4 regions of the Paenibacillus sp. Dod16 genome follow, and region 1 is predicted to be linked to each of the others. Evidence: riboswitches for the same ligand, from Rfam matches in the RefSeq annotation. Region 1 holds a riboswitch; each other region holds the start of a gene.
What was found. Region 1 has a riboswitch for cyclic di-AMP ahead of ACPV3A_RS21545 (C40 family peptidase). Riboswitches for the same ligand answer to the same signal wherever they lie in the genome.
Positions count from the first base shown of each region.

Region 2: it holds a riboswitch for cyclic di-AMP, as region 1 does, so the genes downstream of both, ehuB (ectoine/hydroxyectoine ABC transporter substrate-binding protein EhuB) here and ACPV3A_RS21545 (C40 family peptidase) in region 1, are expected to answer to the same signal.
Region 3: it holds a riboswitch for cyclic di-AMP, as region 1 does, so the genes downstream of both, ACPV3A_RS29350 (C40 family peptidase) here and ACPV3A_RS21545 (C40 family peptidase) in region 1, are expected to answer to the same signal.
Region 4: it holds a riboswitch for cyclic di-AMP, as region 1 does, so the genes downstream of both, ACPV3A_RS16165 (universal stress protein) here and ACPV3A_RS21545 (C40 family peptidase) in region 1, are expected to answer to the same signal.

Region 1 covers NZ_JBNDYG010000030.1:55,948-61,597, forward strand. The annotation lists gene asnB (asparagine synthase (glutamine-hydrolyzing)) at 1-377, opposite strand, end outside; gene ACPV3A_RS21545 (C40 family peptidase) at 654-1,133, opposite strand; cyclic di-AMP (ydaO/yuaA leader) riboswitch at 1,138-1,271, opposite strand; gene ACPV3A_RS21550 (four-helix bundle copper-binding protein) at 1,632-1,961, opposite strand; gene ACPV3A_RS21555 (heavy metal translocating P-type ATPase) at 2,305-4,401, shown strand; gene ACPV3A_RS21560 (MarR family winged helix-turn-helix transcriptional regulator) at 4,475-4,942, opposite strand; gene ACPV3A_RS21565 (N-acyl homoserine lactonase family protein) at 4,983-5,650, opposite strand, start outside.
Region 2 covers NZ_JBNDYG010000039.1:8,555-16,476, reverse strand. The annotation lists gene ACPV3A_RS26455 (ring-cleaving dioxygenase) at 62-1,015, shown strand; gene ACPV3A_RS26450 (flavin reductase family protein) at 1,012-1,623, shown strand; gene ACPV3A_RS26445 (SDR family NAD(P)-dependent oxidoreductase) at 1,811-2,554, shown strand; gene ACPV3A_RS26440 (exosporium glycoprotein BclB-related protein) at 2,612-3,502, opposite strand; cyclic di-AMP (ydaO/yuaA leader) riboswitch at 4,002-4,147, shown strand; gene ehuB (ectoine/hydroxyectoine ABC transporter substrate-binding protein EhuB) at 4,525-5,358, shown strand; gene ehuC (ectoine/hydroxyectoine ABC transporter permease subunit EhuC) at 5,360-6,013, shown strand; gene ehuD (ectoine/hydroxyectoine ABC transporter permease subunit EhuD) at 6,016-6,678, shown strand; gene ehuA (ectoine/hydroxyectoine ABC transporter ATP-binding protein EhuA) at 6,693-7,550, shown strand; gene ectA (diaminobutyrate acetyltransferase) at 7,576-7,922, shown strand, end outside.
Region 3 covers NZ_JBNDYG010000046.1:70,736-78,657, reverse strand. The annotation lists gene ACPV3A_RS29365 (AraC family transcriptional regulator) at 1-252, shown strand, start outside; gene ACPV3A_RS29360 (2Fe-2S iron-sulfur cluster-binding protein) at 346-735, opposite strand; gene ACPV3A_RS29355 (stalk domain-containing protein) at 964-2,238, shown strand; gene ACPV3A_RS29350 (C40 family peptidase) at 2,463-2,939, opposite strand; cyclic di-AMP (ydaO/yuaA leader) riboswitch at 2,943-3,073, opposite strand; gene ACPV3A_RS29345 (hypothetical protein) at 3,333-3,860, shown strand; gene ACPV3A_RS29340 (ROK family protein) at 4,255-5,208, opposite strand; gene ACPV3A_RS29335 (copper homeostasis protein CutC) at 5,244-5,930, opposite strand; gene ACPV3A_RS29330 (leucyl aminopeptidase family protein) at 5,960-7,420, opposite strand; gene ACPV3A_RS29325 (ABC transporter ATP-binding protein) at 7,467-7,922, opposite strand, start outside.
Region 4 covers NZ_JBNDYG010000020.1:48,569-56,490, forward strand. The annotation lists gene ACPV3A_RS16155 (cation:proton antiporter) at 1-70, shown strand, start outside; gene ACPV3A_RS16160 (TrkH family potassium uptake protein) at 192-1,556, opposite strand; cyclic di-AMP (ydaO/yuaA leader) riboswitch at 1,732-1,879, shown strand; gene ACPV3A_RS16165 (universal stress protein) at 1,990-2,673, shown strand; gene ACPV3A_RS16170 (TrkH family potassium uptake protein) at 2,752-4,101, shown strand; gene ACPV3A_RS16175 (glycosyltransferase) at 4,182-5,441, opposite strand; gene ACPV3A_RS16180 (TetR/AcrR family transcriptional regulator) at 5,438-6,055, opposite strand; gene ACPV3A_RS16185 (formylglycine-generating enzyme family protein) at 6,261-7,103, opposite strand; gene ACPV3A_RS16190 (glycoside hydrolase family 11 protein) at 7,326-7,922, opposite strand, start outside.

The DNA.
Region 1 (5,650 bases):
GCAAATCCAAACATTCCACGCAGTTTTTCTAAACAATGTTCCTGATACTCCTCATATAAATGTATGATGACTTCAGAATCTGTGTTCGTTTTAAACGTATGACCAAGGTCTTCAAGTTCTCTTTTTAATGATTGATAATTATAAATCTCACCGTTAAAAACTAGCCAAAGGCTCTGATCTTCGTTGGAAATAGGCTGGCTGCCGTGTTCCAAATCAAGGATCGACAAACGGGTAAATCCTAAAGCAATCCGATCTACCACCCTAATGCCCGTTTGATCGGGACCACGATGTTTGATTGCATCGGTCATTTTTCTAATTGCTACCGTCGTTGGCAGCGAATTGTTTTCAAACATCAAAAGCCCTGTAATCCCACACATAGAAAAAGTCTTCCCTTCCGGATTATTAACTACGCAGTGTAGTGTTTTTGATAAAAAAATTGATCCTTGTTTAAAAACATCAAGAAATCAATAATATATTATATACTACGAATTGTAGTTTATTTAATTTAACTAGTCAATTTTTCATTTTATGGTATTTCCATTGAAGATTAATGAATTATGTTAGATTAAATTCTTAACAAGATTTAATTCACCTGCGATACAAAAAAACAAACCCGTGGTTTTTACCAGGGCTTGTCTAATTACAAATAAGTACTAGTGCAATCCACTAACCATTTTTGTATAACTTTGTTTAGAGATTGTACGTCTTGCTGTAACGTATCGATCCTTATAGTATGATTCCGATAAATTACTAATCCTTACTCCTTTACTACTGGAAGAATGAGCAAATTGCCCATTACCGATATAAATCCCTGCATGAGATATACCAGCACCACTTGTATTAAAGAAGACCAAATCTCCAGGTTTGAGATTTTTCTTTGCAACTGGGGTACCTGTTTTTGCCTGAGCATTTGATGTCCGTGGCAGCTCCAAATTAAACTTATCAAAGATATACAAAATAAAACCAGAACAATCAAATCCACTCGATACAGAAGTTCCCCCCCACTTGTAAGGTGTACCAACAACTTGACTTACTTCTGTACGCAATTTGGATTGATCATCAGCAAACGCATTAGTCGCACCAGCTGACAAAATAACTGCAGACCCTATTAATGAAATCATGAATTTCTTCAAACACATGCTCTCCCTTCGGATGCCTACGGAGTTAGCTAAGGGTTCGGTAGAAGGCGCCCTTTATTCCTTTTCAATCAAGAATAATTCACCCGGAATGGTTCCCCCGTTTTCAAAAATGAAACTCGGCATTAAAAATTAATTTTTTGTAACCCTACATAATGTAGTACATTTTCGTGTATGTTGTCAATCCCATCCTCTAAATCCATCATTTTTTTTATTAAAAGTCGAGTTTCGTTCAAATTCACCCTATAAAGTACAAATATAAGGAGAAGTTCCGCTCTTATTGTATTATTCTTATATGAACACCGACTTCTTCTAAGTTAATTATTAAATACATTTTTGTAACCACTTCTTTTTCAGCATAAGCAGAAAAAACTGTTCCAGCAGACGTTGATCTGCTCTAACAGCTATCTCCAATTTATATATAATTTTAGTTATAACTTATAATCAATAAACCCTCCTTTCTCACAAGGAGGGTTATTGATTATTGAGTCTGTTCTACGCTGCCATTGCTCTACAAGCCTCTGCACATCTAAAACAAGCTTCTGCACATTCTTGACAGTGTTTTACATCATGCATTTTACATTCTGTGCCACATTCTTCACAAACGTCGGCACAGATACTACAGATCTCACGCGCATAAACACTGTTCGTTGACATTGCATGCGCAGCAAAAGCACAAATATCAGCACATTGTCGATCCAAACGAATACATTTTGTCATCATAGCTACATTCTCTTCATCAAGACAAGCGTTGTAACAATGATTACATACCATCATACAACGTATGCATTCCTCGATACACTTTTGGTATTGTTCATGTGACATAGTCAATATCTCCTTTCGAATTTACGATTCAAGAATTTAGGATGCACAACACTTTTTATTTGATTCAAAAAATCAAATAATGTAATCACCTCGCTTTACATACGATTTGTAACCTATTGTTAGGTTGACTATTATATAACCCGAAGTTATGTAGATTTTGTGAGGAAACTGGACAAATTTGAAAATGATGATTGTACATGAAGACTGAGCTTTGAATCCGTGATTACTTTACTCTTTTAGGTTTAAATTAGTATTAATGGGTAACAATACTACGTGATGTAGTCCTAACAATCTTTTCTTATTACGGCATTAGACTAAATAATCTTATGAAGAGGTGAATTCAATGTATAAAAACTCCAAAAAGAGCGTGAAACATCAATTCACGAACAATCATATGCCCAAACACGAAAGTGAGCAGCAGCATCAAGGGATGAAACACGACCATGACCATTCCGGATCACATCATAGTACCGGGCACCAACATAGCGGCGGGGATAAACATGCCGGTCATCATGTAGATGACTTTAAAAAACGCTTTTATATTTGTTTAATTATTACAATTCCAATCATGGCTCTTTCGCCAATGATTCAGATGTTCATTGGGGTACATTGGCGGTTTCCATATGACACCGTTTTACTGTTTCTACTCTCCACATTTGTCTTCTTTTATGGAGGTAAGCCTTTTCTAGTTGGTGCATATCGAGAACTAAATCAAAAGAGCCCTGGCATGATGACGTTAATATCACTTGCTATCGTTGTTGCTTACGTATATAGTTCATTAATTGTCATAGGATTGACGGATGTAGACTTCTTTTGGGAACTGGCAACCCTTATTGTCATTATGCTGCTAGGTCACTGGCTAGAAATGAAGTCTATTTTAGGTGCATCTAATGCCCTAGAAGAACTGGTCAAACTAATCCCTTCTGAAGCACATCTTATTATGGAAAATGGAGATATCAAAGAGGTAAGCGTGTCAGAATTAAGCCCAGAGCAAACGATTTTAATTAAACCAGGAGAGCGAATCCCTGTAGATGGAATCATTGTGAAAGGACAATCATCACTCGATGAATCCATGCTTACGGGGGAATCCGTCCCGGTCATCAAGAATCCTGGAGATAAACTCATTGGAGGAGCTGTCAACGGTGAAGGAGCATTAACCGTAACGGTTACCAATAGTGGTGAAAAGGGTTACTTATCCCAAGTTATTTCACTAGTTAAAGAAGCTCAAGAATCTAAATCTAAAACTCAAAACTTATCCGATCGTGCGGCAAAATGGTTATTTTATGTAGCTTTAGGTGCAGGCTTAATAACCCTACTCGTATGGCTCTCTTTGGGTTACGGCTTTAACTTCGCGATACAGCGAATGGTGACTGTGATGATTATTGCGTGTCCACACGCTTTGGGTTTGGCTGTACCTCTTGTTGTATCAACCACTACCTCGATAGCAGCGAAAAAAGGGTTATTGATACGAAACCGCACTGCTTTTGAAGAAGCTCGAAAATTGAACGCGGTCGTATTTGATAAAACCGGAACGCTTACTCAAGGTAAATTTGGAATTACCGATATTCTACCTGCATCGGGATATACAGAGACGGAAATTTTAACCCTCGTTGGTGCCCTTGAAGCTCAATCCGAACATCCTATCTCTAAAGGTGTAGTAGAAGAAGTGAAGAACCGTGAAATAAAAATACCAGAACCAGAGTCATTTGAAGCACTGACGGGGAAAGGTCTTAAGGGGAAAGTTAACGGTAAGGATGTTTTGGTTGTTAGCCCTGGCTTTATGGAGGATCAAAAAATAGATTATCCTATTTCGGAGTATAATAAGCTGGCATCACAAGGAAAAACGGTTGTCTTTGCCGTTGTTGATAACCAATATGCCGGTCTAATTGGCCTTGCAGATAAAGTCCGTGAAAGTGCAAAGAACGCTGTAGAAAATTTAAAATCATTAGGAATCAAATCCATGATGTTGACGGGGGATAACAAGAAAGTTGCCCAATGGGTTGGCGAAAGCTTGCATTTAGATGAGATACATGCAGAAGTCCTACCCCATCAAAAGGCTGATAAAATAACTGAAATTCAAAAAGAGGGTTATATGGTTGCCATGACCGGGGATGGAGTGAATGATGCTCCAGCCTTGGCGAAAGCAGATCTCGGCATTGCTATTGGCGCTGGAACGGATGTCGCAATTGAAACAGCAGATATTGTTCTTGTAAGAAGTGATCCTAATGATGTCGTTTCGATTCTCGACTTATCTAGGAAAGCTTACAATAAAATGATTCAAAATCTTTGGTGGGCCAGTGGTTATAATATTATTGCCATTCCACTTGCTGCCGGTATATTATATGGCGCTGGAATTGTCCTAGACCCTGCGATTGGAGCCATACTGATGTCTCTGAGTACTATTGTCGTAGCAATTAACGCCAAACTTCTTAGGGCATAGCCCAAGTGTGAAATATTTACTGCAAGAGGCTCATACGAGCCTCTTTTTTCTTTGGGCAAAGCGAGGCATCCCATTATTTCATGAACCCCCTAGCCTGCAGGCTGCTCGCAATGGGTTCTTCCGACAACAGTTCGCAAAGGATTTGGTTGATCGATTCTAACTTATCTTTATCGATTTTTCGAGATATCATCGTGTATAGTTCTTGTTCTACCAAAGTTACTCTTTTTGATTTTTCCACACCTTTATCGGATAAACGTAATATAACCGCTCTGGAATCTTTAGGGTGGGTATCACGAATAATGTATCCTTCCTGAACAAGCGTGTTAACGAGCCTTGATGGACTGCCACCTTCACATATTAACAGAAAGCCGAGCTCCTTCAATGAAAGTGGTCCTCTCTCTTCAAGAACCCGTAACACCTCAGCCTGTGATCCGGTAATACTTTCTTTACTCAATGCGGACTGCAACATACGTCCACCCTGTCTTTCGGCAGCAAGGATTAGATAACGTAATTGTTCAGCAAGTTCTATATTTTTTTTCAAGTTAATCACCATTCTCCGTAGCATACTTGATACGTAGAAATTATATCATACCATTACGCCTCGAAAGTAAAACTCCAGCGTCCGGATCATGGGTGGATAAGATTGGTGCACCACCATTTGTTTTTGACCATTCCCTAAGTTGGGTCATCGATGTTACAGCAGCCTTTTTATCATCTGCAACACCATCTACTACCTCTCGCTCGAATTGTGGTTGTGTGTAGATTGCATCCCCGGCTAAGCAAACCGGCAGTCTTCCATTTACCAACAACGATTGATGACCAAATGTATGCCCTGGAGTCGGAACAATCACAAGGGAACCATCCCCGATTAAGTCATATCCATTTATAAATGCACCTGCTTGATTCATCTTTTCATGATGAATAATTTGATATTTATAATCAGGATTATAAAATCTATGTTTTTGATATCCATGCATGAACGTTGCTCCAAAGCGTTGGCCATCTGCCCATTCACGCTCACTAATGACAAATTCCGATTTAGTTAATCGAGCAATCCCTCCAACATGATCTGAATGCAAGTGGCTTAGTATCACATATCTGACATCATCAGGAGAATATCCGAGGCGCAGGATCCCCTCAGTTACCGATTGTGATTCACGGATATTAAATTGACACATCTTCCGATATTGAGGAGCCCACCATGGGTAAAAATTCGGTTCATTAACTGACGGATCTTCTCCAGTATCAA
Region 2 (7,922 bases), on a different contig from region 1:
GAACCGAAAATCATGTAGGGAAACCTCGGTATGGACACGAAACGATGAGGAGTTGATGGATATGGCATTACAAACGGCAGGCATTCATCATATTACCGCTTATGCGCAGGATCCGCAGAAAAATGTTGATTTTTATACGGGTGTGCTTGGACTCAGAATGGTCAAGAAGACGGTCAATTTCGATGCGCCTGAGGTTTACCATTTGTATTTCGGGGATGAGGAGGGGCATCCGGGGACCATTATCACCTTCTTTCCGTCTTCTGCTTCACGAAGAGGGATACGTGGAGGAGGGCAGGTTGGGTATACAACATTTGTTGTCCCTGAAGGTGCCCTGCCTTATTGGGAACAGCGGCTGCGGAGCTTTGGCGTTTCTGTCATGAAAGCATTTCGGTTTAACGAGCATTATCTTCAGTTCTCCGATCGCGATGGACTTTCTCTTGAGCTGGTTGAGCGGGAGGAAGGACCGAATAACGGCTGGTCTGTGGACGGTATTACTCCGGATACGGCGATCAAAGGGTTTGGCGGCGCGGTCCTGTTCAGCAGCAAATGGGAGGAAACGAAGAAGGCACTGGAGCAGGTCATGGGACTGACCTTCATGGGAGTGGACGTTAATTATGCACGGTTTCAGTCAGCCGGGACCTTCGGCAGCGTGATTGATTTGCCGATGCGGGATATCCCTTTGGGAGCCGGAGGCGCTGGAACGACCCATCATATTGCATGGCGTGCTCAAGATGATGAGGAGCACGGCAATTGGCTTGAATGGGTGAAACAACATGGCTTTTTGCCAACAGAAATTAAGAATCGCAACTATTTCAGATCGTTATATTTCAGGGAACGAGGGGGGATCTTGTTTGAGATCGCAACCGATCCGCCCGGCTTTACGGTGGATGAAGATCTGGACTCGCTGGGGGAGCAATTGAAACTTCCTGCCTGGTTTGAACCGGAGCGATCCCGTATTGAGGAAGGTCTGGAGCCTATAGAAGTCAAAAATACAGGAGAGGGGCAACTCAAGTGATATCCATAGACCCGAATACTCAAAGCGAACGGGACATCTACAAGCTGCTGATCGGGAGCGTTGTTCCGCGGCCGATCGCTTTTGTTACGACATTATCGGAGGAAGGTGTGCTGAATGCCGCGCCGTTCAGTTATTTCTCCATTCTGACGAGCAATCCGCCCATGCTGTCCGTTTCCGTTCAGCGGAAGAACGGCACGGCGAAGGATACAGCGAGAAATGCCATGCAAAGCGGCGAGCTTGTCATCCACATCGTGGACGAAGACAACGTTGAGGCCGTGAATGAAACGGCGGCGAACCTGCCTCCGGACGAGAGTGAGCTTGACCGAACCAATTTAACCCCTGTCGTAAGCGAGGTTGTTAAGGTTCCCGGCGTTCTGGAATCCAAGATTCGCATGGAATGCGTGCTGGAGCAGGTGGTCACGTTGAATGGCGCGGATCAGCTGCCTGCTGCTGATCTGCTGATTGCCCGCGTAGTCCGCTTTCATGTTTCGGAGGAGCTATACGAGCAAGGCCGGATTGACGCTGCCAAGTTGAAGCCTGTCAGCCGTATGGCGGGAAACATCTATTCTGCACTGGGAGAGATGTTTACGATCGAGCGGCCGGTATAACAACGGACGGGCGGATAAAAAGGTTAGGACGCAGCGAATATCAAGTTATGACTTCATATGCCGTCATTCGACACTACGTAGGTTTAAGAAAGAAAAGGGGCTTGTGGAATATCATGCCTGAAGTATGCAAACTCTACATGAATGTGGAGCTGATATGATGAATTCACAAAATAGGAGTGGTCGACAAATGAAGTTTGAATCCAAGGTTGTCATTGTGACGGGAGGCGCCAGCGGGATCGGCGAAGCAGCGGTAAGGCTTTTTGTGGAAGAGGGAGCCAAGGTTGTTATCGCGGATTATTCGGACCGGGGACAAGCAGTTTCCGATGAATTAAGAGGGGCAGGCTTTGAAACGCTGTTCGTTAAAACGGATGTAACCCAAGAACAGGAAGTTGCAAATATGGTGAAGCAGACGGTTGAGCATTTTGGCCGTGTCGATGTATTGTTCGCCAATGCAGGCATTGCTCATGATGCTCCTGCCGATCAGTTGTCGATGGACAACTGGCAAAGAACGATTGATATTAATCTGACAGGAGTGTTCCTGTGCGATAAATATGTAATCCAGCAAATGTTATCCCAAGGAACCGGAGGGGCGATCGTAAACTGCGGCTCAATCCATAGCCATGTCGGAAAAGCGGGCGTTACCGCCTATGCTTCCGCTAAGGGAGGCGTTAAGCTGTTAACCCAGTCGATGAGCGCAGATTATGCTCCTAAAGGGATCCGGGTTAATGCCGTATGTCCGGGATATATCGATACTCCTCTTATTCAGGGAAGAACGGAAGCGATCACCCAGCACCTGGTCGGCCTTCATCCGATGGGCCGCTTGGGACAGCCGGAAGAAGTAGCCAAAGCCGTGTTGTTCCTCGCCAGTGAAGATGCGTCCTTCATTACAGGCACGAGCTTGCTGGTGGATGGCGGATATACAGCCGTGTAAATAAAGCAAAGCCCCGATATAAAATCGGGGCTTTTTTTTGCAGGTGGAAAACGAAACTTATATAATGCTGACACCAGCGCTGCCGTAACCTGCCACTGCAGTGACAAGTGTTGCGCCAGCTGCGGTTGCCGAGAATACCATTAACAGGCGTGTATTGGCCGGCACCGGAATAGCCAGGCCTTCTACGAAGCCGTTGCTTACCGTACCGAGAGCGAGAACGCCCGTAAGAGGCGGAGCCAGCGTAACAAGAGCGCCTGGTACCGGTGCGAAAATGTTGCTTGTAGCCGGCGCACTGTACAGTTGTGCTGTAATTGTAACGGTAGTTCCCAGCAGGGAAAGCGCCACAGTAGTGCTAAAGGTAGCGGAGATGCCAGTGATGGTACCGGCTCGTGGCGTGTTAAACGCCATGTTAAGCAGAGTTCCAGCGGCTCCAGTGAGGTCAATCGTACCGCCAGCCAGCGTAAACGTATTGGCCGAGTTACCAAATCCTACGAGACCAACGGATCCGACTAATCCGCCTAAAACGGTGGTCAGAGCAAGCGGTATGCCGGATGCGAATGGGATGATGGCTCCTCCGGCGGCTGCTCCTGTAGCCCCTGTTGCCCCAGTAGCTCCAGTAGCTCCAGTAGGTCCCGCAGGTCCGACAGGTCCGACAGGCCCGACAGGTCCAGCAGGTCCGGCAGGTCCAGCAGGTCCTGCAATACCAGTTGTCGGTCCGGCAGGTCCCACAGGCCCGATAGGTCCGACCGGTCCAACCGGTCCGATAGGACCCTGAGGACCTACAGGTCCACGGATAGCTCTTGGGCATCGACGCTTTTTAATGCCACCGCCGTGGCCTTTATGATCACCATGACCATGAGACGGGCAATGCTTTTTCTTCGCATGAATGACTTTTTTCTCTATTTTTTTAAGAGCACACAATTTTCTCTTTCTAGAAGAACGTTCCAAATGAAGCACCTCCTTTAGATTTTTTCTATACTACGCAAATACTCTCGGTACGGCATGGGTTAATAGCGCATAAATGATAGATAAACACCTATAATTTCCAGAATGTACGCTAGCCCCGGAGGCATTCATCTATTGACGAATAGCAAAACTATAGGATGAATTTCGGATTTCCCTACGATATTCATAGGCTCGGTACGCAGCGGTTCAAAAAAAAAATTTGCGCCGTATTTACGCCGTAAATGTGTGGGGAAAGCTTTCACAATCCGAATGTAATTCATGGCATAAACGATCCACCACATGAATGAGTAAGGGAGGCATGGCAAATGCCTGCTATATAGCGAAAAATGAGACTGGAATAAAATTACTGCATCGTTGGGGGAGAGGCTTGAATGAGGCATTTTTCATGCTTGTCATAGGCCCTGGAAGAGCGGAACTTCCGCCTCTGAATTTCCAGAAAAAGCGGTTAAAGGGGTTTGACTTTTCCTGAAGTTCCCTTTATCATGGACACACGCTTAGTTTCCGGCATACATTTTCCGGAAAGCGGGGGAACCAGTTTCATCAGGGGCGAGTCACTTGGAATCACGAGTGTAGGGTACCATCTTACCCGAGTCCGTCAGCTAACCTCGTCAGCAGTGGATGGGTCTTGCATACATAATGGATGTTCATAACAAAGGCCCTTAATTCTCTTTAGGGGCCTTTTCTCTATTTTTTGACCCCCTGCTGGCGGAGCTATGTCTAGATCCCCTGTTTGGTGGTCTTTTTGTATTCTGCTAAAGAGGAGGGGCAAGGCCTGCAAATGTTTAACCAAAACCAATTAAATCGGTCAGATGGCATTGGGTTTAAGCGTGGAAGGAGATGGATGAATCATCTTCCCTGAAGGTCCGACCCATGCAAGGTATCTGAATACGCTTAAATCCTAGTTAACATATGGGTTAACATGGATAATTTCAACATGCCATTTTTAAGAATACCAAAGTCATAATGAAAGGTTGTGGGAAGTTTTGAAGAGAGTGGTTGTACTGATGTTGTCATTGATTATGGGGGTGTCGCTTGCGGCTTGCGGCGACAAAGGGAGTACATTGGAGCAAGCCATTGAGCAGGGGTATATCACCGTGGGATTTGCGAATGAGAAGCCTTATGCCTATAAAGAGGCCAACGGGGAGCTGACAGGAGAAGCGGTTGAGATTGCGAGGGTTATTTTGGAGCGGCTTGGCATCAAGGAAATGAGGGGAGAGCTTACGGAATTCGGATCGCTGGTTGCCGGACTGCAGGCCGAGCGGTTTGATCTAATTACCGCAGGCATGTTCATTAATCCGGATCGCTGCTCTGCCGTATTGTTTGCTAATCCGGAGTACAGCATCGGGGAAGCCATTGCGGTGAAGCAAGGGAATCCGCTGGGACTTGGAAGTTATGAGGATATTGCCAATCATGACCAAGCTAAGGTCGCCGTTATGACCGGTGCGGTCGAAATCGGCTATATGGAAAAGTCCGGCATTCCTACGGACCGGATTGTGCAGGTCCCCGATCAAGCCTCGGCCATTAGCGCCCTTCAGGCAGACCGGGTGCATGCAATTACCATGACGGGGCCGTCCCTGCAGGCGATGCTGGATTCGGCCAGCGACGACAGCATCGAACGCGTGGCTGATTTCGAGCAGCCGGTCATCGACGGCGAAAGCGTTCGCGGTTATGGAGCTACGGCTTTCCGCCAAGCGGATACCGAGTTCCAGGAGGCTTATAATGCGGAGCTTCAAAAAATGAAGGAGTCGGGCGAGCTGCTGGAAATTTTGCAGAAGTTCGGGTTCACAGAAGAAGAGCTCCCGGGCGAGATGACGGCCGCTGCCCTTTGCGGGGAATAGCATGCCGAATTCGTGGATTGATTTTCTCCCTACGCTGTTGAAAGGGGCGGAGATCACGATTGTAGTTGCTTTCTTTTCAGCCATTCTTGCGGTCGTGATGTCCTTTGCAGCCGGGTTATGCCGACTGTCGAAGCTGTGGATCATTCGCACGTTGACAGCCGTGTACGTGGAAGTCTTTCGGGGGACCTCCTTGCTGGTGCAGCTGTTCTGGTTGTATTTCGCCCTTCCGTTCATCGGCGTCGAGCTTCCGAAAATGCTGGCTGCGATCCTCGCGATCGGACTGAACTTCGGCGCATACGGCTCGGAAATCGTTCGCAGCGCCGTGTTGGCCGTTCCGAAAGGACAATGGGAAGCCGCTGTAGCGCTTAATCTGAAGCCTTGGCAAAGACTGTGGAATGTCATATTGCCTCAAGCGTCCCTGCGAATGCTTCCCCCTTTCGGGAATCAGCTTGTGGAGCTCATCAAATCCACCTCACTGGTTTATTTCATCACGATGGCGGATTTAACGTATCAGGCGATGGTGCTCCGCAATAATTACATCTCCTGGACGACCGAGATTCTGGTGCTGCTGCTCCTCATGTATTTTGTCATTGCTACGCTCGTTTCGCTGGCAGTTCGACTGCTGGAGCGTAAATGGACAGCGGGGAGGTTATAGTCATGTGGGATTGGAACTATGTATGGGATATCCTGCCCCAGCTCTTGAGTGCATTAAAAATGACGGTATGGGTGACGATCTGCGCTTTCGCGGTGGCATTGATCATCGGATTGCTGCTTGCTTTTGCAGTGCGGAGCCGATTTAAGATGCTGTCACTAATAACCAAAGGAATGATCGAATTCATTCGCAATACACCGCTGCTGGTGCAGGTCTTCTTCCTGTATTACAGCCTGCCGCTTCTTACCGGAATCTCCATTCCGGCCTTCTATGCCGGGGTGATCGGTCTCGGGCTGCATTACAGCACATATCTGTCCGAGGTGTACCGATCCGGAATCGAGGGAGTGCCGAAGGGACAATGGGAGGCTGCCACAGCACTGAATTACACGAAAGCCCAAACCTGGCGAAGTATTATCCTGCCGCAAGCGGTGCCGCCGATCATTCCGGTACTGGGTAATTATTTGATTGTTATGTTTAAAGAGACGCCGATTCTATGCGCCATAACGCTTGTGGAGATGATGCTGACGGCTAAAAATATCGTGTCGCAGTCGTTCCGTGCATTTGAACCGTATACGATGGTCGGGATTCTGTTCCTGGTCATCAGTTATATCGCCTCATTGCTTGTGCAAAGGCTGGAAAAACGCATGAATCTGCAGCGTGGAAAATAAAAGGAGGGAATCAATTGAATGCCGTTGTGATCGATGAGCAGGCGGAAGCGTCGAAGGTGCCGCAGCAGGAGGGAAATCCCGTTACCGCTACGGGTACAAAGCCGATTGTGAAATATACCGGCGTGACCAAGTCGTTTGGTGATCTACAGGTGCTTAAAGGCATCGATCTGGAGATGCAGCCTGGAGAAAAGGTGGCTGTGATCGGTCCAAGCGGATCGGGCAAAACAACGATGGGCCGGATGCTGATGACGCTGGAAGAACCCACCGAGGGAACCATCGAGGTTGATGGTGAGCTGCTCTGGCATATGGAAGAGAAGGGCAAGCTGGTTCGGGCCAATGAAAAGCATTTGCACCGGATGCGCTGCAATGTCGGCATGGTCTTTCAGCATTTCAATCTGTTCCCGCACATGAACGTGCTTCGGAATGTGACGGAGGCCCCGCGCAAAGTGCTGGGTTTATCCAAGGAGGAGGCGGAGGAGCGGGCCGTCTCCATGCTCAGTAAGGTCGGTTTGGCCGACAAATTGAAGATGTACCCGTCCAATCTGTCCGGGGGCCAGAAGCAGCGGGTTGCCATCGCCAGAGCGCTGGTCATGCGGCCAAAGGTTATGGTGTTTGACGAGGTGACCTCGGCGCTTGATCCCGAGCTGGTCGGCGAAGTGCTGGAGGTCATCCGGGAAATCGCGGAGGAAGGCGAAATGGCCATGATGCTGATTACGCATGAGATGGATTTTGCGAAGGAAATCGCGGACCGCGTCATCTTCGGAGCCGAGGGAAGGATCGTTGAGCAGGGCACGCCGGAGGAGATATTCGATAATCCCCAGAGCGAGCGGCTGCAGAGCTTCCTGCAGCGATTCCGTTCCAACGGAAATTAGTTCTGGAAAGAGGTGATTGTATAGAATGGCTGTGGATACCGATACCGAAATTGTTTACCGAAGACCGAAAGCCCGGGATGGTACCCGGGTGTGGGAGCTTATACGCGACACCGGATCGCTTGATCTGAACTCTCCCTATTGCTACATGCTGCTTGGAGATTACTTCCATGATACCTGCATGATTGCCGAGCATGAAGGAGATATCATCGGTTTTATTTCCGCCTTCCGTTCTCCTCGCAATCCGGAGACGCTGTTCGTATGGCAAGTGGCCGTTGCTAATTCGCATCGGAGGCAAGGCGTTGCAAAGGCAATGCTGACAAATCTGATGAATCAGAAGGCATGCCATGGCGTCCGTTACATTGAAGCTACGGT
Region 3 (7,922 bases), on a different contig from region 1:
ACGATGTATGTTAGTCAGCATTATTTATCCCATCTGTTCAAAAAAGAAGTCGGCGATTCCCCCTTCAATTACTTGATATCCCGCCGGATTGAAGAGGCCAAGCGCCTGCTGGCGGATTCCGAAATGCCGGTACATGAGGTTGCTTCCCAAGTCGGTTACGGCAATGATAAGTACTTCTCGATGTTATTCAAAAAAATTACCGGTCAAACGCCGAGCTCGTTCCGGGAACAGAGCAAAATGGGGATTGAGTAAAGGATTGCAGTATTATCTTTCCAGCAAAGCAGGCAGCCGTTGTGGTACGGCTGCCTGCTTTTAAATATGAACGGCAATCTGCCTTCAATGTCTTCAAAAGTATGGGGCATGCTTGATTTTGATGGGACCGACCGCTTCGATCTTGCTCTGGCATCCCAGTCGATAGCCTTCTTCGATTTCTTCTGGATCGAGGCGCCGCTCTTCGGCCAAATTGGGCTCGGACAAATACTCGATTCCCTCCACCACCATGCAGCGGCAGCGCGCACAAGTTCCTCTTTTGCAAAAAGAGTTCCAGTCCACCTCATTCCGCTCGGCCAGATCAAGCACCGTCATGCCAAGAACAGGCGCCACGCTGCGGCGAACCTCGCGGCCTGCAAGCTCAATGATCGGATCCGGTACGGCTTCCATTATCTCTTCTGCTTGAGGGATCGAGGCTTTGTCTCCGCTATCCCCGCCCTTTTTCTTCTTCCAGAATTTAAACACCCGTATTATCCCCCTATGCATGTCATCATCAGGTTATGTATCAAATCCTTCATTTATTATACTGGAAAGTTTAAAAAATCAATATGCTTACTCATATCTATTCTATGACATTGACATCATGGAATTGGAACTCTATGAAAATTTTGCTATACTAGCGTATGCTAGACCCAATTCCATATTCTATGAAATCATTCTATTATTTTAATGGATCGGAGGAAATACATAAGCATGCTGCACAAACAAATAGGAAAAACAGCTGTTGCTGCCGTTCTTGCCTTATCCCTGCTCGGCACCACCCCCCATGTTAGCCAGGTACATGCAGAGCCTGCCATATCGGTAAAGCTGGATGACGTTACGCTAACCTTTGATGCGGCTCCGCGGGTTGACAAAGGGGTCACCTACGTTCCATTCCGGACGGTTGGAGAAGCACTGGGCATTCAAATCACATGGAGTAGCAAGACGCAAACCGTGAAGGCCATTGGCAGCGTGAAAGGCCAATCGACTGAAGTATTACTTCAAGTGGGGAGCACGAACGCAACCGTCAATGGAAAAAAAGTGAAGCTTGCAGCTCCGCCGGTGGAGCGGGAAGGCCGTGTGCTGATCCCGCTCAGCTCGTTCAGCAGCCAATTCGGCGTTGATGTCGGCTGGAACCAGGCGACTCGTACAGTCTCCCTCGTATCGCCACAGCGCGACATGCATTTGAGAGCTTTCTATGCATTACAATCTTTCCAAGAACGGGATCTTGTGGGATCCATGAATTCAGTTGCCTTTGGCTGGAGCCGCATCGATCGCGAGGGTCAGTTCACGCTTCAAGGGGATGAGTACCGCCTCCCCGCTGCGGCTGGCGACGTTACGCCGCAATCGATTGTAGCAGATGCTGCAAATCAGAATATTAAACCATATCTCATGGTTTATGCCTTGGATGGGAACGGCGAGTTAACCAAGGTCCTAAGCGATAGCAACCTGCGCCAAAAGTCTATTGAAGGCATCACATCCGCGGTAGCGGAGAACGGATTCGGCGGTGTTGTGCTTGACTTTGAAGGGCTCGGATTTAAACTGGATGCCGTGAAGCAGCAGAAGCTGCTCAATGATTACGTCAAGCAATTGAAAGCCGCATTGCCGAATGACGTTGCCCTGTCTTTAGCCGTGCCGCCATTGAACAGCGCCTATAAAGGTTATGATTACAAGACACTGGCCTCTATCGCTGATGACCTGATTGTTATGGCCTATCAGTACAATCCGGTTGGAACCAAATCTCAGGTTCCCGAACCGAACAGTCTGGTGGACCAAGCGATCCAGCTGGCACTCCAAGCAGGCGTCCCGAAGCAGAAGCTCCTGCTTGGCATCAGTTTAAGCAGCYAAACCGCCACTTCCGTGGACGATAAACTCGGCTTGGCCAAACGTTATGACCTGAAGGGAGCCGCCTTCTGGCGTCTGGGCTTGTTCCGTCTCTATAATAATGGAATGGAAGCTGCTGTGAATGCCTCTGTTGTTAAGGAGTAACCGAACACCCCCTTGTGGGATGATAGACTTATAGTAACAAAAACGTCTATCGACGTACTTTCACAGATGACAGACAGTTAGTAGAAGTTTTTCTTGCGATATCAGGAAGTCACAAGCTTCGAAGTTTATACTCTCTCATATCTAAAAAAAGAAAGCCTGACAAGGTCATCCCTTTGTCAGGCTTTCTGATTATGTATCGTACTCTAAATGGCTGCGTAATCCAACTAGCTTGCGCTTCCTACCAGCTTTGCATAGTTTTCTTGACTCAAAACACGACGTGCCGTGACATAACGCGGCTCGTAATAGGAATCGCTAAGCTTGCTGATTCTGACTCCCTTGCTGCTGGAAGCATGTGCAAATTGTCCGTCACCAATGTAAACGCCTGCATGAGAAATTCCGCTACCGCTCGTATTGAAGAATACCAAATCTCCAACCCGCAGATCTTGGCGATCCACATGTTCACCGGCTTGAGCCTGGCTTTGGGAAGTGCGCGGAAGATCAATGTCGAAATTTCTAAACATGTACAGTATAAATCCGGAGCAATCAAACCCGCTGGTAGTCGTTCCGCCCCATTTGTATGGAGTTCCTACCAATTGCTTCACTTGATACTGAAAATTCGGTTGTTGATCAGCAAATGCTGAAACGGCACCAGAAGAAAAAATAATTGCAGACCCTAGCAAAGTGATGACAAACTTCTTCAAAATATGTTCTCTCCTTCGATGCCTACGGAGTTAGCTAAGGGTTCGGTTGAAGGTTCCCTATACTCTCTATACAAGAGTAATTCACCCAAGACGGTTCCCCCGTTTTCACAAACGAAATTCGGCAAAATTCATTAACGTTTTGTAACCTTCTCTTAATATAGTATACAAGCAAGGATGCTGTCAATGATATCCTAAAAATCTATCGTTTTATGTTTGGAGCTGTCGTAAAGATGAAGAATTTCGGCAGGAGATTGGTTAACCGTCTCACTCAGTCATGACAATTATGTAACTCTGTTCTCCTTTCCGCGCTGCTTTTTTAATTAATCTAGCAACTTTTTACAAATCTATGCGTTTACATATCAGAAATGAAATTAAAGAGGTGATCCATCACTTATGAGTCAAATAACGATGGCAGAAGCACTAGCTGTCCGGGCAGCAATTAACCGTCTCATCAATCAGTTGATGTCGGAACGCTTGAACAACAGCAGCACGATTATTGAAAAAGGGGAGACGGCGGAATACCCTACGCGCAGCGTAGATGCCATTACGGAAGAAATCGAAGCGGCCGCGGCGGATTATAGGAAGCTGGATTTGCTGATGGCAATCTCCAATACCACGCAGACTATTCCCTGGAACGGCTCCGACATTACGATCATGGAAGCGATCGAGCTGGCCAAACAAATACGCAGCGATATCGGACAGCTTGCCCATCTCGGTTCCCGCAAGAAGCTGGAGCGCCAGAGCAGCCGTGGCAGCGGAGACGGTGCCATAACGCTGTTCAACGTCGCCTTATATGATCCAGAGGCTTATCAGGCGCTAGCCCGCAAGAAGGAACGCGAGGTAACCAAGCTCTCTTCGCTGATTGAGCATGCCAATCATACGTCTTTGATTACGTTTGACGCATCCAAGTACATGGAATAGCGACAGCCGCCGGCTCCAAGCCTGCAGGTCACCCCACGTGCGGGTTTGGAGCCGGCGGTTTCCGCCGGCGGGCGGGAAAGTGCGAGCAACCGTTTATTGTTTGTCGGATACAAACAAACCTAACCAGAAACCAAAAAAATCGACTCCAGCGCAAACGGATGACGGTTTACGGTTCACGCCTATCACTTGTTACTTGTTACGGACTTATGACGCAAATAAATGATCGCTCCGTTTCCCGCTCTCTCTATGAATAATTGGAAAGCCGCCCTTCTGAGGGCGGCTTTTGTTGATTTCTCTTTAGCTAGGTAACTGGATACTACGTCGTCATTCCGAGCGCTCTTTCTGGTATCTATTTATCATTGATCCTATTCGTATCATTCTCTTCAGGCCTATGCTACTGGAACAAAGCCGCAGCTCCAACCAGACCAACATCGTCCCGAAGTCCTGCAGGAACGATCTCGTACGTCCCTAAATAGGACGGCATGACCAGCTTATCCGTCATTTCCCGCAGCTGCGGGAACAACAGCTCACCTGCTCTGCTCACACCCCCGCCAATGACGATGCGATCGGGGTTAAAGCTGTGAATGACGTTAACCAGTCCAAGCGCCATGTAATAGATGGCACGATCAATGACCTCCATTGCAACGGGGTCTTGAAGACGTTTGGCCTCGAATACATGCTTGGCGTTCACTCCCGCATCAGCTGCCGCCAGTTCTGATATGACACTTGGCTGGGTAAGCATTCGCTGGGATGCTGCGAGTCCGATGGCTGTTCCAGAAGCAAATACCTCCCAACAGCCGTGGCTGCCGCAATTGCACTGCGGACCGCTGGGATCAATGATATGGTGTCCCAGTTCCCCAGCAAAGGAACTGCTGCCCAAGAACAGCTTCCCATCCAGCACGATGCCTGAGCCGATACCGGTGCTCAGCGTCACGTACACCATGTTCGTCGCCCCTCTTCCGGCACCTCTTACATACTCTCCCCATCCGGCTGCATTAGCATCATTCAGCACCTGAACCTCCGTATGCAGCTCACGTTCCATCCATGCTTTGAGGGGAACATTCGTCCATTGCGGCAGATTCGTCCCATGGATGACAATGCCCTCCCGGCTGTTAACCGTTCCCGGCGAAGCCATGCCAACCCCTCGGAGCGATTGGCCGCCCGAGACGCTGCGAATCATATTCGTAATTCTCGTAACCACTTCTTCGGCCGTACGCGCGCCTGCCGTCTCCATTTGCTCCCGGTTCAGCAGCTGTCCTTCGGAATCAAAGAGCGCTGCCGCGATCTTCGTACCCCCAAGGTCAACGCCAACCACAAATTCTTGCTGTTTATTCAATACGGTTTGCAATTTTTGTTCACCTGTTTCCGATAGGTTTGCTACTTCTAATGATGTAAGCTGTCAGCCAATGATCGCAGCTCAACCGGATCAATGGGCTTCAGCCCTGATCGGCCATACCGGACAGCGGAGCCGAAATGCACCTCGCTCACGCCGGTCTGGTCGATAAAATCATGTATGATTTCCCACTTCAGGCCATTGCCTGCCAATATTTTAAGCTCGCTTCCTGCCGTATGTTCTACCAGCTCCCGAATTCTCGGGATGGCTTGCGGTGCAGGCTGCGGCCCGCCAGACGTTAAGACGCGGGTAACCGACCGGTATTTCTGCAATGTACGAAGCCCTTCGAACTGATCCTCCAATTCATCAAAAGCCCGGTGGAACGTGACCTGCATATCCCCTGTCCATTCCAGCATTTTGACTAAGGAGACCTCGTCAATCTTTCCTTCCGGAGTCAGCATGCCGATTACTACGCCAGCTGCGCCTGCCTTGCGGATCGCCTTCACCTCCGCAATCATGGTAGCTATATCATGTTCGTTGTACACAAAGGATCTGCTATGAGGTCTGACCATGACATGAACAGGAATCTGAACGGCTTTCACAACCTCTTCTACAAGCCCGATTCCCGGCGTAAGCCCGCCTTCGGTGATCGCCGTGATCAATTCCAGGCGGTCCGCGCCATTCTGCTCTGCTGTGATGGCATCATCCACGCATGTTGCGATTATTTCAAGCAGCATCATCGTCACTCCTTATTGAAGTTGATTCTTTATGCATGGGAAAACTGCTTCTCCACATAATCCGCGAGCAATCTAGCGCCATATCCAGTAGCCCCCGCTGCAGAATGAGGAAAATCCCGTTTATACTGGACCGTGCCCGCCATATCGATGTGAACCCATTCCATGGAATCCGCCACAAAATGACGGATAAACAGCGCAGCCGTTATAGCGCCAGCCAAAGTGGACGTACCGACATTTTTCAGATCGGCATAATCGCTTCTAAGCTCTGATTCGTACTCGTCCATCAGCGGCATAGGCCATACGCGCTCACCGTTACGCTCACCGAGCTCAACCAAATCGGCCGTAATCTGTGGGTCGCCCCAGATACCCGCAATCTCCAAGCCCAATGCCGCTCCGACATTACCGGTGAGGGTTGCGATATCAATCACTTTATCTGCGCCAAGATTCGCTGCATGCAGCAGCGCATCGGCAATGATCAATCTGCCCTCCCCATCCGTATTGGCGATCTGAACGCTTAAACCATTCGGATAATGAACGACGGAAGATGGTAGCATCGCATCCGGTCCCGATAAATTATCCGCAACGGCGATCAGCGCCGTTACGCGTACCGGAGCTTTTTGCGATACCAGAATATCCATGGCACCCACGACCGCTGCAGCGCCTCCCATATCCATACGAGCATCGCTGATGTCCCGGCCGATTTTAACGTTCATGCCGCCCATATCAAAGGTTACGCCTTTGCCGATGAGTACAATATGAGGGCTCTCCTTATCGGAACCCACCCCATTATAGGCAATCTCAATCATGGCAGGCTCATATTTGCTGCCGGCTCCCACGGCGATCAGACCGTTCATCTGCCGATCATGGAGCTCTTCTCCGCGATACACATGTAGCTGAACGGGTGCCTTCTTGAAACGGTCCTTAACAACCGCTACGAACGCTTCCGGATTTAACGTTTCCGGAGACTCATTCACCAGGTCTCGGGTGAACTGCGTCCCTTCGATCCGGATTATTGCCGTCTGTATAATGGCTTCCAGATCTTCACGGGAAAGCCCCTCCCAGTCTTCTAGTCGAAGATGAAGAGACAGGGATTGCAGATTGGCCGTGACCCCGCGATGCTTATTGAATTGATATAGTCCATACATCCAGCCTTCAACCCACGCCTGAAGTTCTTCCTCTATCGAAATCCGGGAAGATGCCCCGACGCCGCGGACTGAGGGGCGAATCAGCGCTGCGCTTGTTTTATTCTCCTTGAGCAATGCTCTCGCGGCTGATGCGCCTGTTCTGCGCACTTGCTCCAACGTCAGGTTTGAACGCTGCCCCATGCCGACAACGAGATCATCCGCTTCTTGATCGGAGCGGCCATAGAACCACGTCAGCGTCATGCGCTGCTTTCGAGATTCCGTTAAACGAAAATGAGACTCCGCCCCCTCATAAACCACATAAATCGAAGTATCTGCCAGGTGAGCTTCATCTATTGTGATGTTCATCGAGCCTTCCCTCCTCTATAAGAGAATCATCGCTGTTAAGCGTTTGTTAAGCGTTTTTCATGATTTCTTCGTCATATAAATGGCATGCCACCTGATGGCCCGGCTCAACCTCACGATATACCGGCGTAATCTGTTTGCACACTTCCATGCAGGAAGGACAGCGTGTATGGAAGCGGCAGCCTGTCGGAGGATTCACCGGACTAGGCAGATCACCCTTCAGAATGATCCGTTCCTTCTTCTGCTTCGGATCCGGAACGGGTACCGAGGATAGCAGCGCTTGAGTGTAAGGATGCAGCGGGCGATCATACAGCGTATCTTTGTCGGCGGTCTCCACGAGCGCTCCCAAATACATGACGCCGATCCGGTCGCTGATATGCTCAACCACGCTGAGATCATGGGAGATGAACAGATAAGTCAGGCCGTATTCCTCTTGAAGATCCTGAAGCAGGTTCAGCACCTGCGATTGGATGGAAACATCCAGCGCGGACACAGGCTCGTCGGC
Region 4 (7,922 bases), on a different contig from region 1:
CATCAAACCTTTGGTTAAGAAGTTTGGATTAGCCAGCCCCGTGAAGGAAAAAGACGGGGCAGATATGTAAGAACCCTCCGTATAAGCAAAACAGAACATAAAACGAGTATAAGGTTCAGCCCCGGAGATCGAATTAAACGACTCCAGCTGAACCTTATTTTTTCGTATCCCGATTTGCGGATCGACCACTCTTAACCAATAAGCACTTTCTCTTCAGGCAACCGGTACTTTTGTTTGACTACTCTTTGCGACAGCGCGAAGGCCAGCGTTAAGGGGCCGAGTCTGCCGATGTACATGGTCAAAATGATGACTCCTTTACCAAAAGGAGACAGCTCAGGCGTCAATCCCATCGATAGGCCAACGGTGCCGAAGGCTGAGGTCACTTCGAACAGAACTTCCATAAAGTCCTTTTGCAAGCTATGCTCGCTTATGGTTAACAAGAATGTAGCGACAATCACAACGCTCACTGAGATCACCATGACGGCTATGGATCGGAGGATAATCGATTGGGGGATGCGTCGATTTAACAACTGCACGTCCTGCTTCCCCTTAATAATACTAATCAATGTGAATAACAGTACGGCAAATGTATTGGTTTTGATCCCGCCTCCCGTGGATCCGGAGGAAGCACCGATAAACATGAGGAAAATCATGAAAAACTGAGAAGTCGTCATCATCGCGGCTATGTCGATGGTATTAAACCCGGCCGTACGAGTCACCACGCCTTGAAAATAAGCCGCCCATACTCGCTCTCCCCAGCTCAAAGAGCCGAACGTACGGGAGTTGAACAACTCAATAATGAAAATTACGATAAACCCGGCTAAACATAGACATGCTGAAGTCGACAAAACGATTCTTGAATGAAGGGACAACTTATTCCACCTTCTATGCTTCCATAAGTCCAGAACAACAGTAAATCCAAGCCCACCAATGATAAAAAGCAGGGTGATGACGATGTTGACCAGCGGGTCTCCCACATACCGGCTCAAACTGTCTGACCAAAGACTGAAGCCAGCGTTATTAAATGATGAGATGGAGTGGAACACCCCATAATAAATAGCTTGCCCCAAGCCCAGTTCCTCCTCCCAACGAACAATTAACAAGGCTGCTCCGACGAACTCGATAATGAGCGCAATCAGAAAAATACCTAGCGATAGCCTCACTACGCCTTGCGTTGATAATGCGTTAGTGGATTCTTGGAGGAGCAGTCGATTTTTCAGTCCAATTTTCTTTCCAAGCACAACGGCGATCAAAACTCCGAAGGTCATGAAACCAAGACCGCCGACTTGAATCAGGCACATGATCATGATTTGACCAAAAAGGGAAAAGTCGGTTCCTGTATCCACTACGGCCAATCCGGTTACGCACACTGCAGATGTTGAGGTGAACAAAGCGTTTAACCAACCTACACCTTCACCTGATGACGATGATATGGGCAAGGCTAACAAGATCGCGCCGATTACAATCGGTGCGGCGAAACCAAGAAGGATCAGTCGTGAAGATGATAGGTTAAACTGTTTTAATGATTTTAGCGGCTCCGATTTGCCTTTAGCCATCCTATTTTCCCCTTTCAGATACGACAGACCATGAAACCCCGTAGACTTCTTTGCGTAGTATATACCATAGTAAAGCATAATTTTTGCTGCAATCCAATGATATGATGTTGTTGACTGATCGCTAACTGTTTACTTTCAGCATGTTTTAGCATAATATTTATTACGATAAATTTCATACGCATGAATGCTTAATCCTCTATGAGGAACGGGGGAACCAACAAAGCGACTAAGCTTTAGGGGTGAATTCTTTCTGGATAAGAAGGAACGGGAACTCTCAATCCCGAATCCGACAGCTAACCTCGTCAGCGTCTTGGGAAAGAACACTCTTACTACTTTGACTTGTCCATGATCCGTACAGCCAAGGCCTAGAAGCAGATTTTTCTCTGCCTCCAGGCCTTTTTTGTTAAAGCTGTTGTGTTTAGAAAAGAAAGGAATGATTATTCTGCTTAACAATGAAAAGATACTGGTATGCGTGTATTACGGTCCAAACGGAGAACGTCTCATCCGTCGAGGCGGCGAATTAGCCAGACTTCTTCAGTGTCCCCTGTTTGTGTTGAGCGTTATACCCTTGCGTGAAGATGAGTTAGATCAGGCACAAGAAAGGTATATGGCTGAGTGGCAAATGAAATGCGACGAGTATGGGGCAACCTTCATTGTCAAAACGAATGAAGATCGCAAAGCTTCGGAAATCATAGCGGAAACCGCCAAGAATCATCAAATTACCCAGCTAATCATCGGACAATCCGGTCAAACGCGGTGGCAAGAAATTACGCGTGGTTCGTTTGTCAACGAACTCCTAAACCAGATCGGCGAAACGGATTTGCACATTGTAGCGGTTCAAAGGATGGATGATCAAATGGCTGACACCCATGAACGGGGAATTCGAGTCACTGTGTTCAGGGAGGGTTCTCATTATCTGCTTGGCGGTAAGGAATCCGGGGGCGATCCAATAGCCGAAGGTCTATTTTTCAAAGAGTTAAATACCGATTTTGACACCGGCTTGCTGAAAATAAAAACAGACCACGAGATCCAATATTTGAAAATAAGTCACGGAAAAGTGGTAGAGTCGTCTTTTTTCCAAAACAGAAAATTCTTTGATAAACCCGGCGATCAATAAAGAATGGGGGTGGAACTTGTGAGAAGAACATTTATGAATTCAAAAGATCGAAATACACAACATTCCGCTCCTGACACAATGGAGTTGTTTATCAACAAGCTTAAAAAAAATATGAGTCCCCCTCAACTCGTCATGCTTGTCTTTTTCACTTTAATAATAATCGGGACCACATTGCTCGCGCTGCCCTACTCTTCCTCCACCGGGAGGTCAATTGGTCTGCTGGATGCTTTATTTACAGCCACCTCAGCAATATGCGTAAACGGGCTCGTTGTCTTGGATACCGGTAGTGTTTTTTCAACTTTTGGACAAGTCATTATCATGATCTTGATTCAAATTGGCGGGCTCGGCTTTATGACCTTTGGCGTTATGGTTGCCATTGTTCTGGGGAAAAGGATTGGCTTGAAGCAACGAATGATTATTCAGCAAACCACGCATTCGACCTCGGCACAAGGTTTGGTTAAATTATCCATGTATATGGTACTCATTGCATTCGCGTTTGAAGCCTTGGCTACGATTGTCCTTACGCTCCGTTGGCAACAGGACGTCGGGTGGGGACAGGCAGCCTACTACGCACTTTTCCATTCCGTTTCGGCATTCAACAATGCCGGATTTGCCCTGTGGTCTGACAGCCTTTCTCCCTTTGTCGGCGATCCGATCGTCAATATTACGATTGTCCTGCTATTTATCATTGGAGGCCTCGGCTATATCGTCATTGTGGATGTATTCCAAAAACGTTCATGGAAGAAGCTTTCGCTTCACTCCAAGGTTGTCCTAGTCGGAACAGGAACGTTGTCCCTGCTCGGTTTTCTATTTATATACTTTTTAGAGAGCTGGAATCCGTCAACCTTTGGCCAATTGAGCGAAAGCGAACAAGTGCTGGCTGCTTTTTTCCAAGGCATAACGCCTCGAAGCTCGGGGTTTAACACGATAGATATCGGTAGCATGCTGGCGGCTTCTCAGTTTTTCATTATTATTCTGATGTTCATCGGTGCTGCTTCCGGAGGAACAGGCGGCGGTATTAAGATCAATACGCTTGTTGTACTCATCCTAGCTACGATCCAAACCTTTCGCGGGGGCGGTCAAATCCATGCCTTCAAACGCAAAATTGCAGGAGAAACCGTCATGCGCGCCCTGGCGGTTGTCATGAGTTCTTTGGTGGTCGTGCTGGGTGTTTCCCTGTTGCTGACCATCTCCGAAGGTATGCTTGAAGAACACTTCTTGGAAGTGTTGTTTGAAGCGACATCAGCATTTAGCACCACCGGTTTGTCGATGGGATTGACAAGTGAATTGTCCCCCGTAGGGAAAGTCATTGTAACGATAACGATGTTTGCCGGTCGTCTGGGTCCCTTAACACTGGCTTACGCATTGGCTCAGAAAAAACGCACATCCAAAATTGGTTATGCGGAAGATCATATCTTGATTGGGTAACTCAGGGTTCCCAATCAAGAATTTTCTTGTCCATTAACACCTTAACTTTTGGACACATATCCCTTGTTAAAGGAATTCTCTCAAAAGTGATGGTGTAGCCGTCTCTCAATAAAATCTACAGTTCGATCAACACCTCTCTCCTCTGAAATTTTATCTGACAGTGCCATTACATTGGCTGTCAATGTTGAATGACTGGTTAGCTCCGCTATTCGCTCAGCCAAACTGGCTACTGACATTGATTTTTCAGGAATCGGCTTTGTCGATACACCTAGCTCATACATACGCTTGGCCCAGAAGGGTTGATCCGCATTGAACGGGGATATGGTCATCGGCTTACCTGCTCTCAAAACGGCCGCTGTCGTCCCTGCTCCACCATGATGAATAACGCCTGCAGCTCGCGGAAACAGCCATGCATGCGGTGCTTCCTGTATACACAGGATGTTCTCGGCCCCATTACCGGATACTTGCATTCCACTCCAGCCAACCAGAATGATGCCGCGTTGCCCCGTTTGTCGTAAAGCCTGCATAGTCATCTCGAGCACATGGTCCGGATGCTTTAGAGGCATGCTGCTATAACTGATAACGATTGGCGGGGATCCTGACGCGATAAAAGACTCCAACTCCCTTGGTGGGTCCCAATCGGTATCTTCCAGAAACCAAAACCCCTCCATACAGACGCGATCCTTCCATTTCGGATCAAATGGAATAATCGAAGGACTGCAACCGTAAAGCACCGGAATATCGCGTCCATTTACGTGCAGATCATCGGAGAATAGACTTCGTGGAGGTAAATGTAACGTATCTCTTCTCCATGTATTCAACAATTTTTTGAAGGATAACAGCATGAAACGGTTGAGATGATAGCTTTTTTCATTTAACCATCGATTCCTGAAGGTGAAAGGTAAAATGGGATTGGTGAAAGCGCCTGTCGGTGCAATGATCGGAATTGGATGGGCTGCAAATACGGGAATATTCAGCTTTTGGGCAATATCATATCCAGCGAATGCTTTGGGATGGTAGATGAGGCAGTCCGCATCTTGAGAAGCGGTCCACAGGTCATCGAGCATTTGCTGCATCATAGGATATATAAGCTTTTTCATCTGCTTCATAATCTCGAAGGGATTGCTGCCCAGCATGCGTTTCCCTTCTGCAGATTGGGCTAGTTTCATAATATTTGCCTGTATTGGCGCGAAACCGACACCATGCCCTCGAACGAAGCCTTCGAAATCCTGCGATGTGCATATAACCACGTCATGTCCGTTGTTCTGGAGACCTCGGGCAAGGGCAATGAACGGCTGTACATCTCCCCTTGTTCCGATGGTGAGCAACTTTATTTTCACTCATTTCCCTCCTTACGATAAATGCCGTACCTTAATATGTCCAAATAGGGTTTCGTGTCTAAAGCCGCACTTGCCTCGAGTTCTCCTATAGATTTCTCGTCGTACCGTTTGGTCATTTGCTTCGTAATTAGAGATTCAAGGGAAAGCAATACGAATTCGATTGCTTTCTTGGGATCGATTCCTTCCCTAAAACGGCTCTGATCGATCCTGCTTGCCAGGAGGTGTATGGAATCCTTGTTCATCTGTTGTTGTTTGAGCAGAAGATCCGCTCTCAGCTCTTCCGGCATAATCAGAAATGTTTTAGCCATAAATCCAAACCTGATGGGGTCACTTTTAAATACATCCATCTTTTTTTGAGATAATTGCTCTATCGCCTGAAACAGATCCTCGGAGAGATCCATAGGTGACGAAGTCAGTGAATGGTAGTAATGCTTTAAGCATTCATCCACCACCGTTAAATACAACGTTCTTTTATCCGAAAAATAATGAAACAAAATTCCTTTGGATACGCCAGCTGCTTTGGTAATTTGATTGGTTGAAGCTCCTTCATAGCCCTTGTGATAAAACTCCACTAAAGCTGCTTGCAAAATGGTTTGTTTTTTATCTGGCTCCATTGGTTTGTACGCCACCCCACCGATTGACCACCTGGTCAATATCATTTTGACCAAATTGTATTACACATTGACCACCTGGTCAATAGTGTGGTGACTTGCTTGCATCAAGCCAGGAAATCAGCGGCCACCTTGCGGTAAGACTCACGGATAAACACCAACTTCACAAACTAAGTCCGGAATAAAAAAAGAAACATGACATGAAATGTCATATTTCTCCGCGAACGACACGAAAACCTTGATCGGGGCCAAAGCCATTGGGATCGAACTTCCCTCGGAAGGATATCTCGTTGTTGGTAACGTCGCCGATCCAACCGCCGCCCTTCACTACCCGGAAGGAACCGCTTGGACTATCCAATTCGCCGTGCCAGTCCCAGCACCATTCCCTTACGTTTCCAGACATATCGTAAATTCCTAACTCGTTGGGTTTCTGGGTACCGATCGATTTTGTTTGATTCTGATTGCTCTCTATGATAGGCCAGTTCCAATCCCCAGATAGGTATTTGTCTCCGGCGTTTTTCCAATACCATGCGACCTCATCGGCATTATTGCTCCCGCTATACATGTAACCCTTGCTATTCTGACCTCCGCCCGCAGCGTATTCCCATTCCGCTTCTGTAGGCAACCGGTAACCGTTAGCTCCCTCATTGATCGTGACGGTCCATTTGATATCATCGTTATCGTTCTTATTATTCGCATCCTTTTTCACCTTGTCTATGTTGTAATACGGATTCAAGCCCTCCTGGATACTTCTTTGATTACAATACTCCACAACGTCATACCAGCTCACCATTTCTACCGGCAAATGATCGCCTTTGAATGCAGATGGATTACTGCCCATTACTTCCACCCACTCTTTTTGGGTGACCTCATATTTGCCGATGTAAAAGTTCGATATGGCTTCTTTTTTATCGGAATAGTTAGACTGGTTGTTCTTAAAGGTCCCGCCTTTCACCAATACCAAATCATCCTTCTTTTCAGGCTGATCTTGCGAACAAGCGCTGATCACAGCCATTGCTGATATTAAAAGGAACATTATTAGCTTTCTCATTGATAATTTCTCCTTTAAGCTAATAAAAAAATGAGAGCCCATTGTTGCCCGCAACTTGCCTGCCCGTTACGTCGAAGGCCGTTCGTCTCCGCGAAAAACGACCCGCAACGTATCCGGATTTAGGGCTAAACGAAGGGAACGGTCAATCGGATAGCCGAACTCCGTTTTCCTAAGAGATGCTCCCCTCCGTGTCCGTTAGTTGAGTTTACGGATGGCGATTGGCTACCATACCGTTACGTTAGAGCTTCCGCTGCTTTGATAACCCTCTGTTGCTAACACCTGATAAGACCAGCTGCTCCCCAGATTCATTCCTTTACTTGCCCATGCGTTCACGTGGTTGCTGAAAGTGATGGAGGAGTTGACCCCCGTAGCTCTTTTCGATTGTCGAACGCTCCAGTACTGGGCAAACGTTTGTGTTCCGTCAATGGAAGGTGCATTGTATCGCATGGTCGTATAGATGTCGTATGTGCCTCCATCACTTGTGACTGTCCCTTTATGTGTTCCGGTAGGTCGATAAGTACCCCAGCTATCTACGACGTAGTACTCAATGAGTGCGTTTCTCGTCCATCCGTAGAGTGTCAAATACCCATTGCCGGACGGTGACCAGACGCCGGCATTGTAGTTAATCGTTCGGTTAGGCGATCCGGTATTCCAGCCTTTGCCGACAACGAAATTTCCGGTATTTTGCCATGTCACGCTGTAATTACCGCCGGAGCCGTTAACAGCATTCACGGTTCCGCCCCCATCGGTCCAATTTTGCCAGTAGTCGGTCGCTGCACTTGAGGTTGTCGCAAACATACCAAAACTCATGGTTGCTGC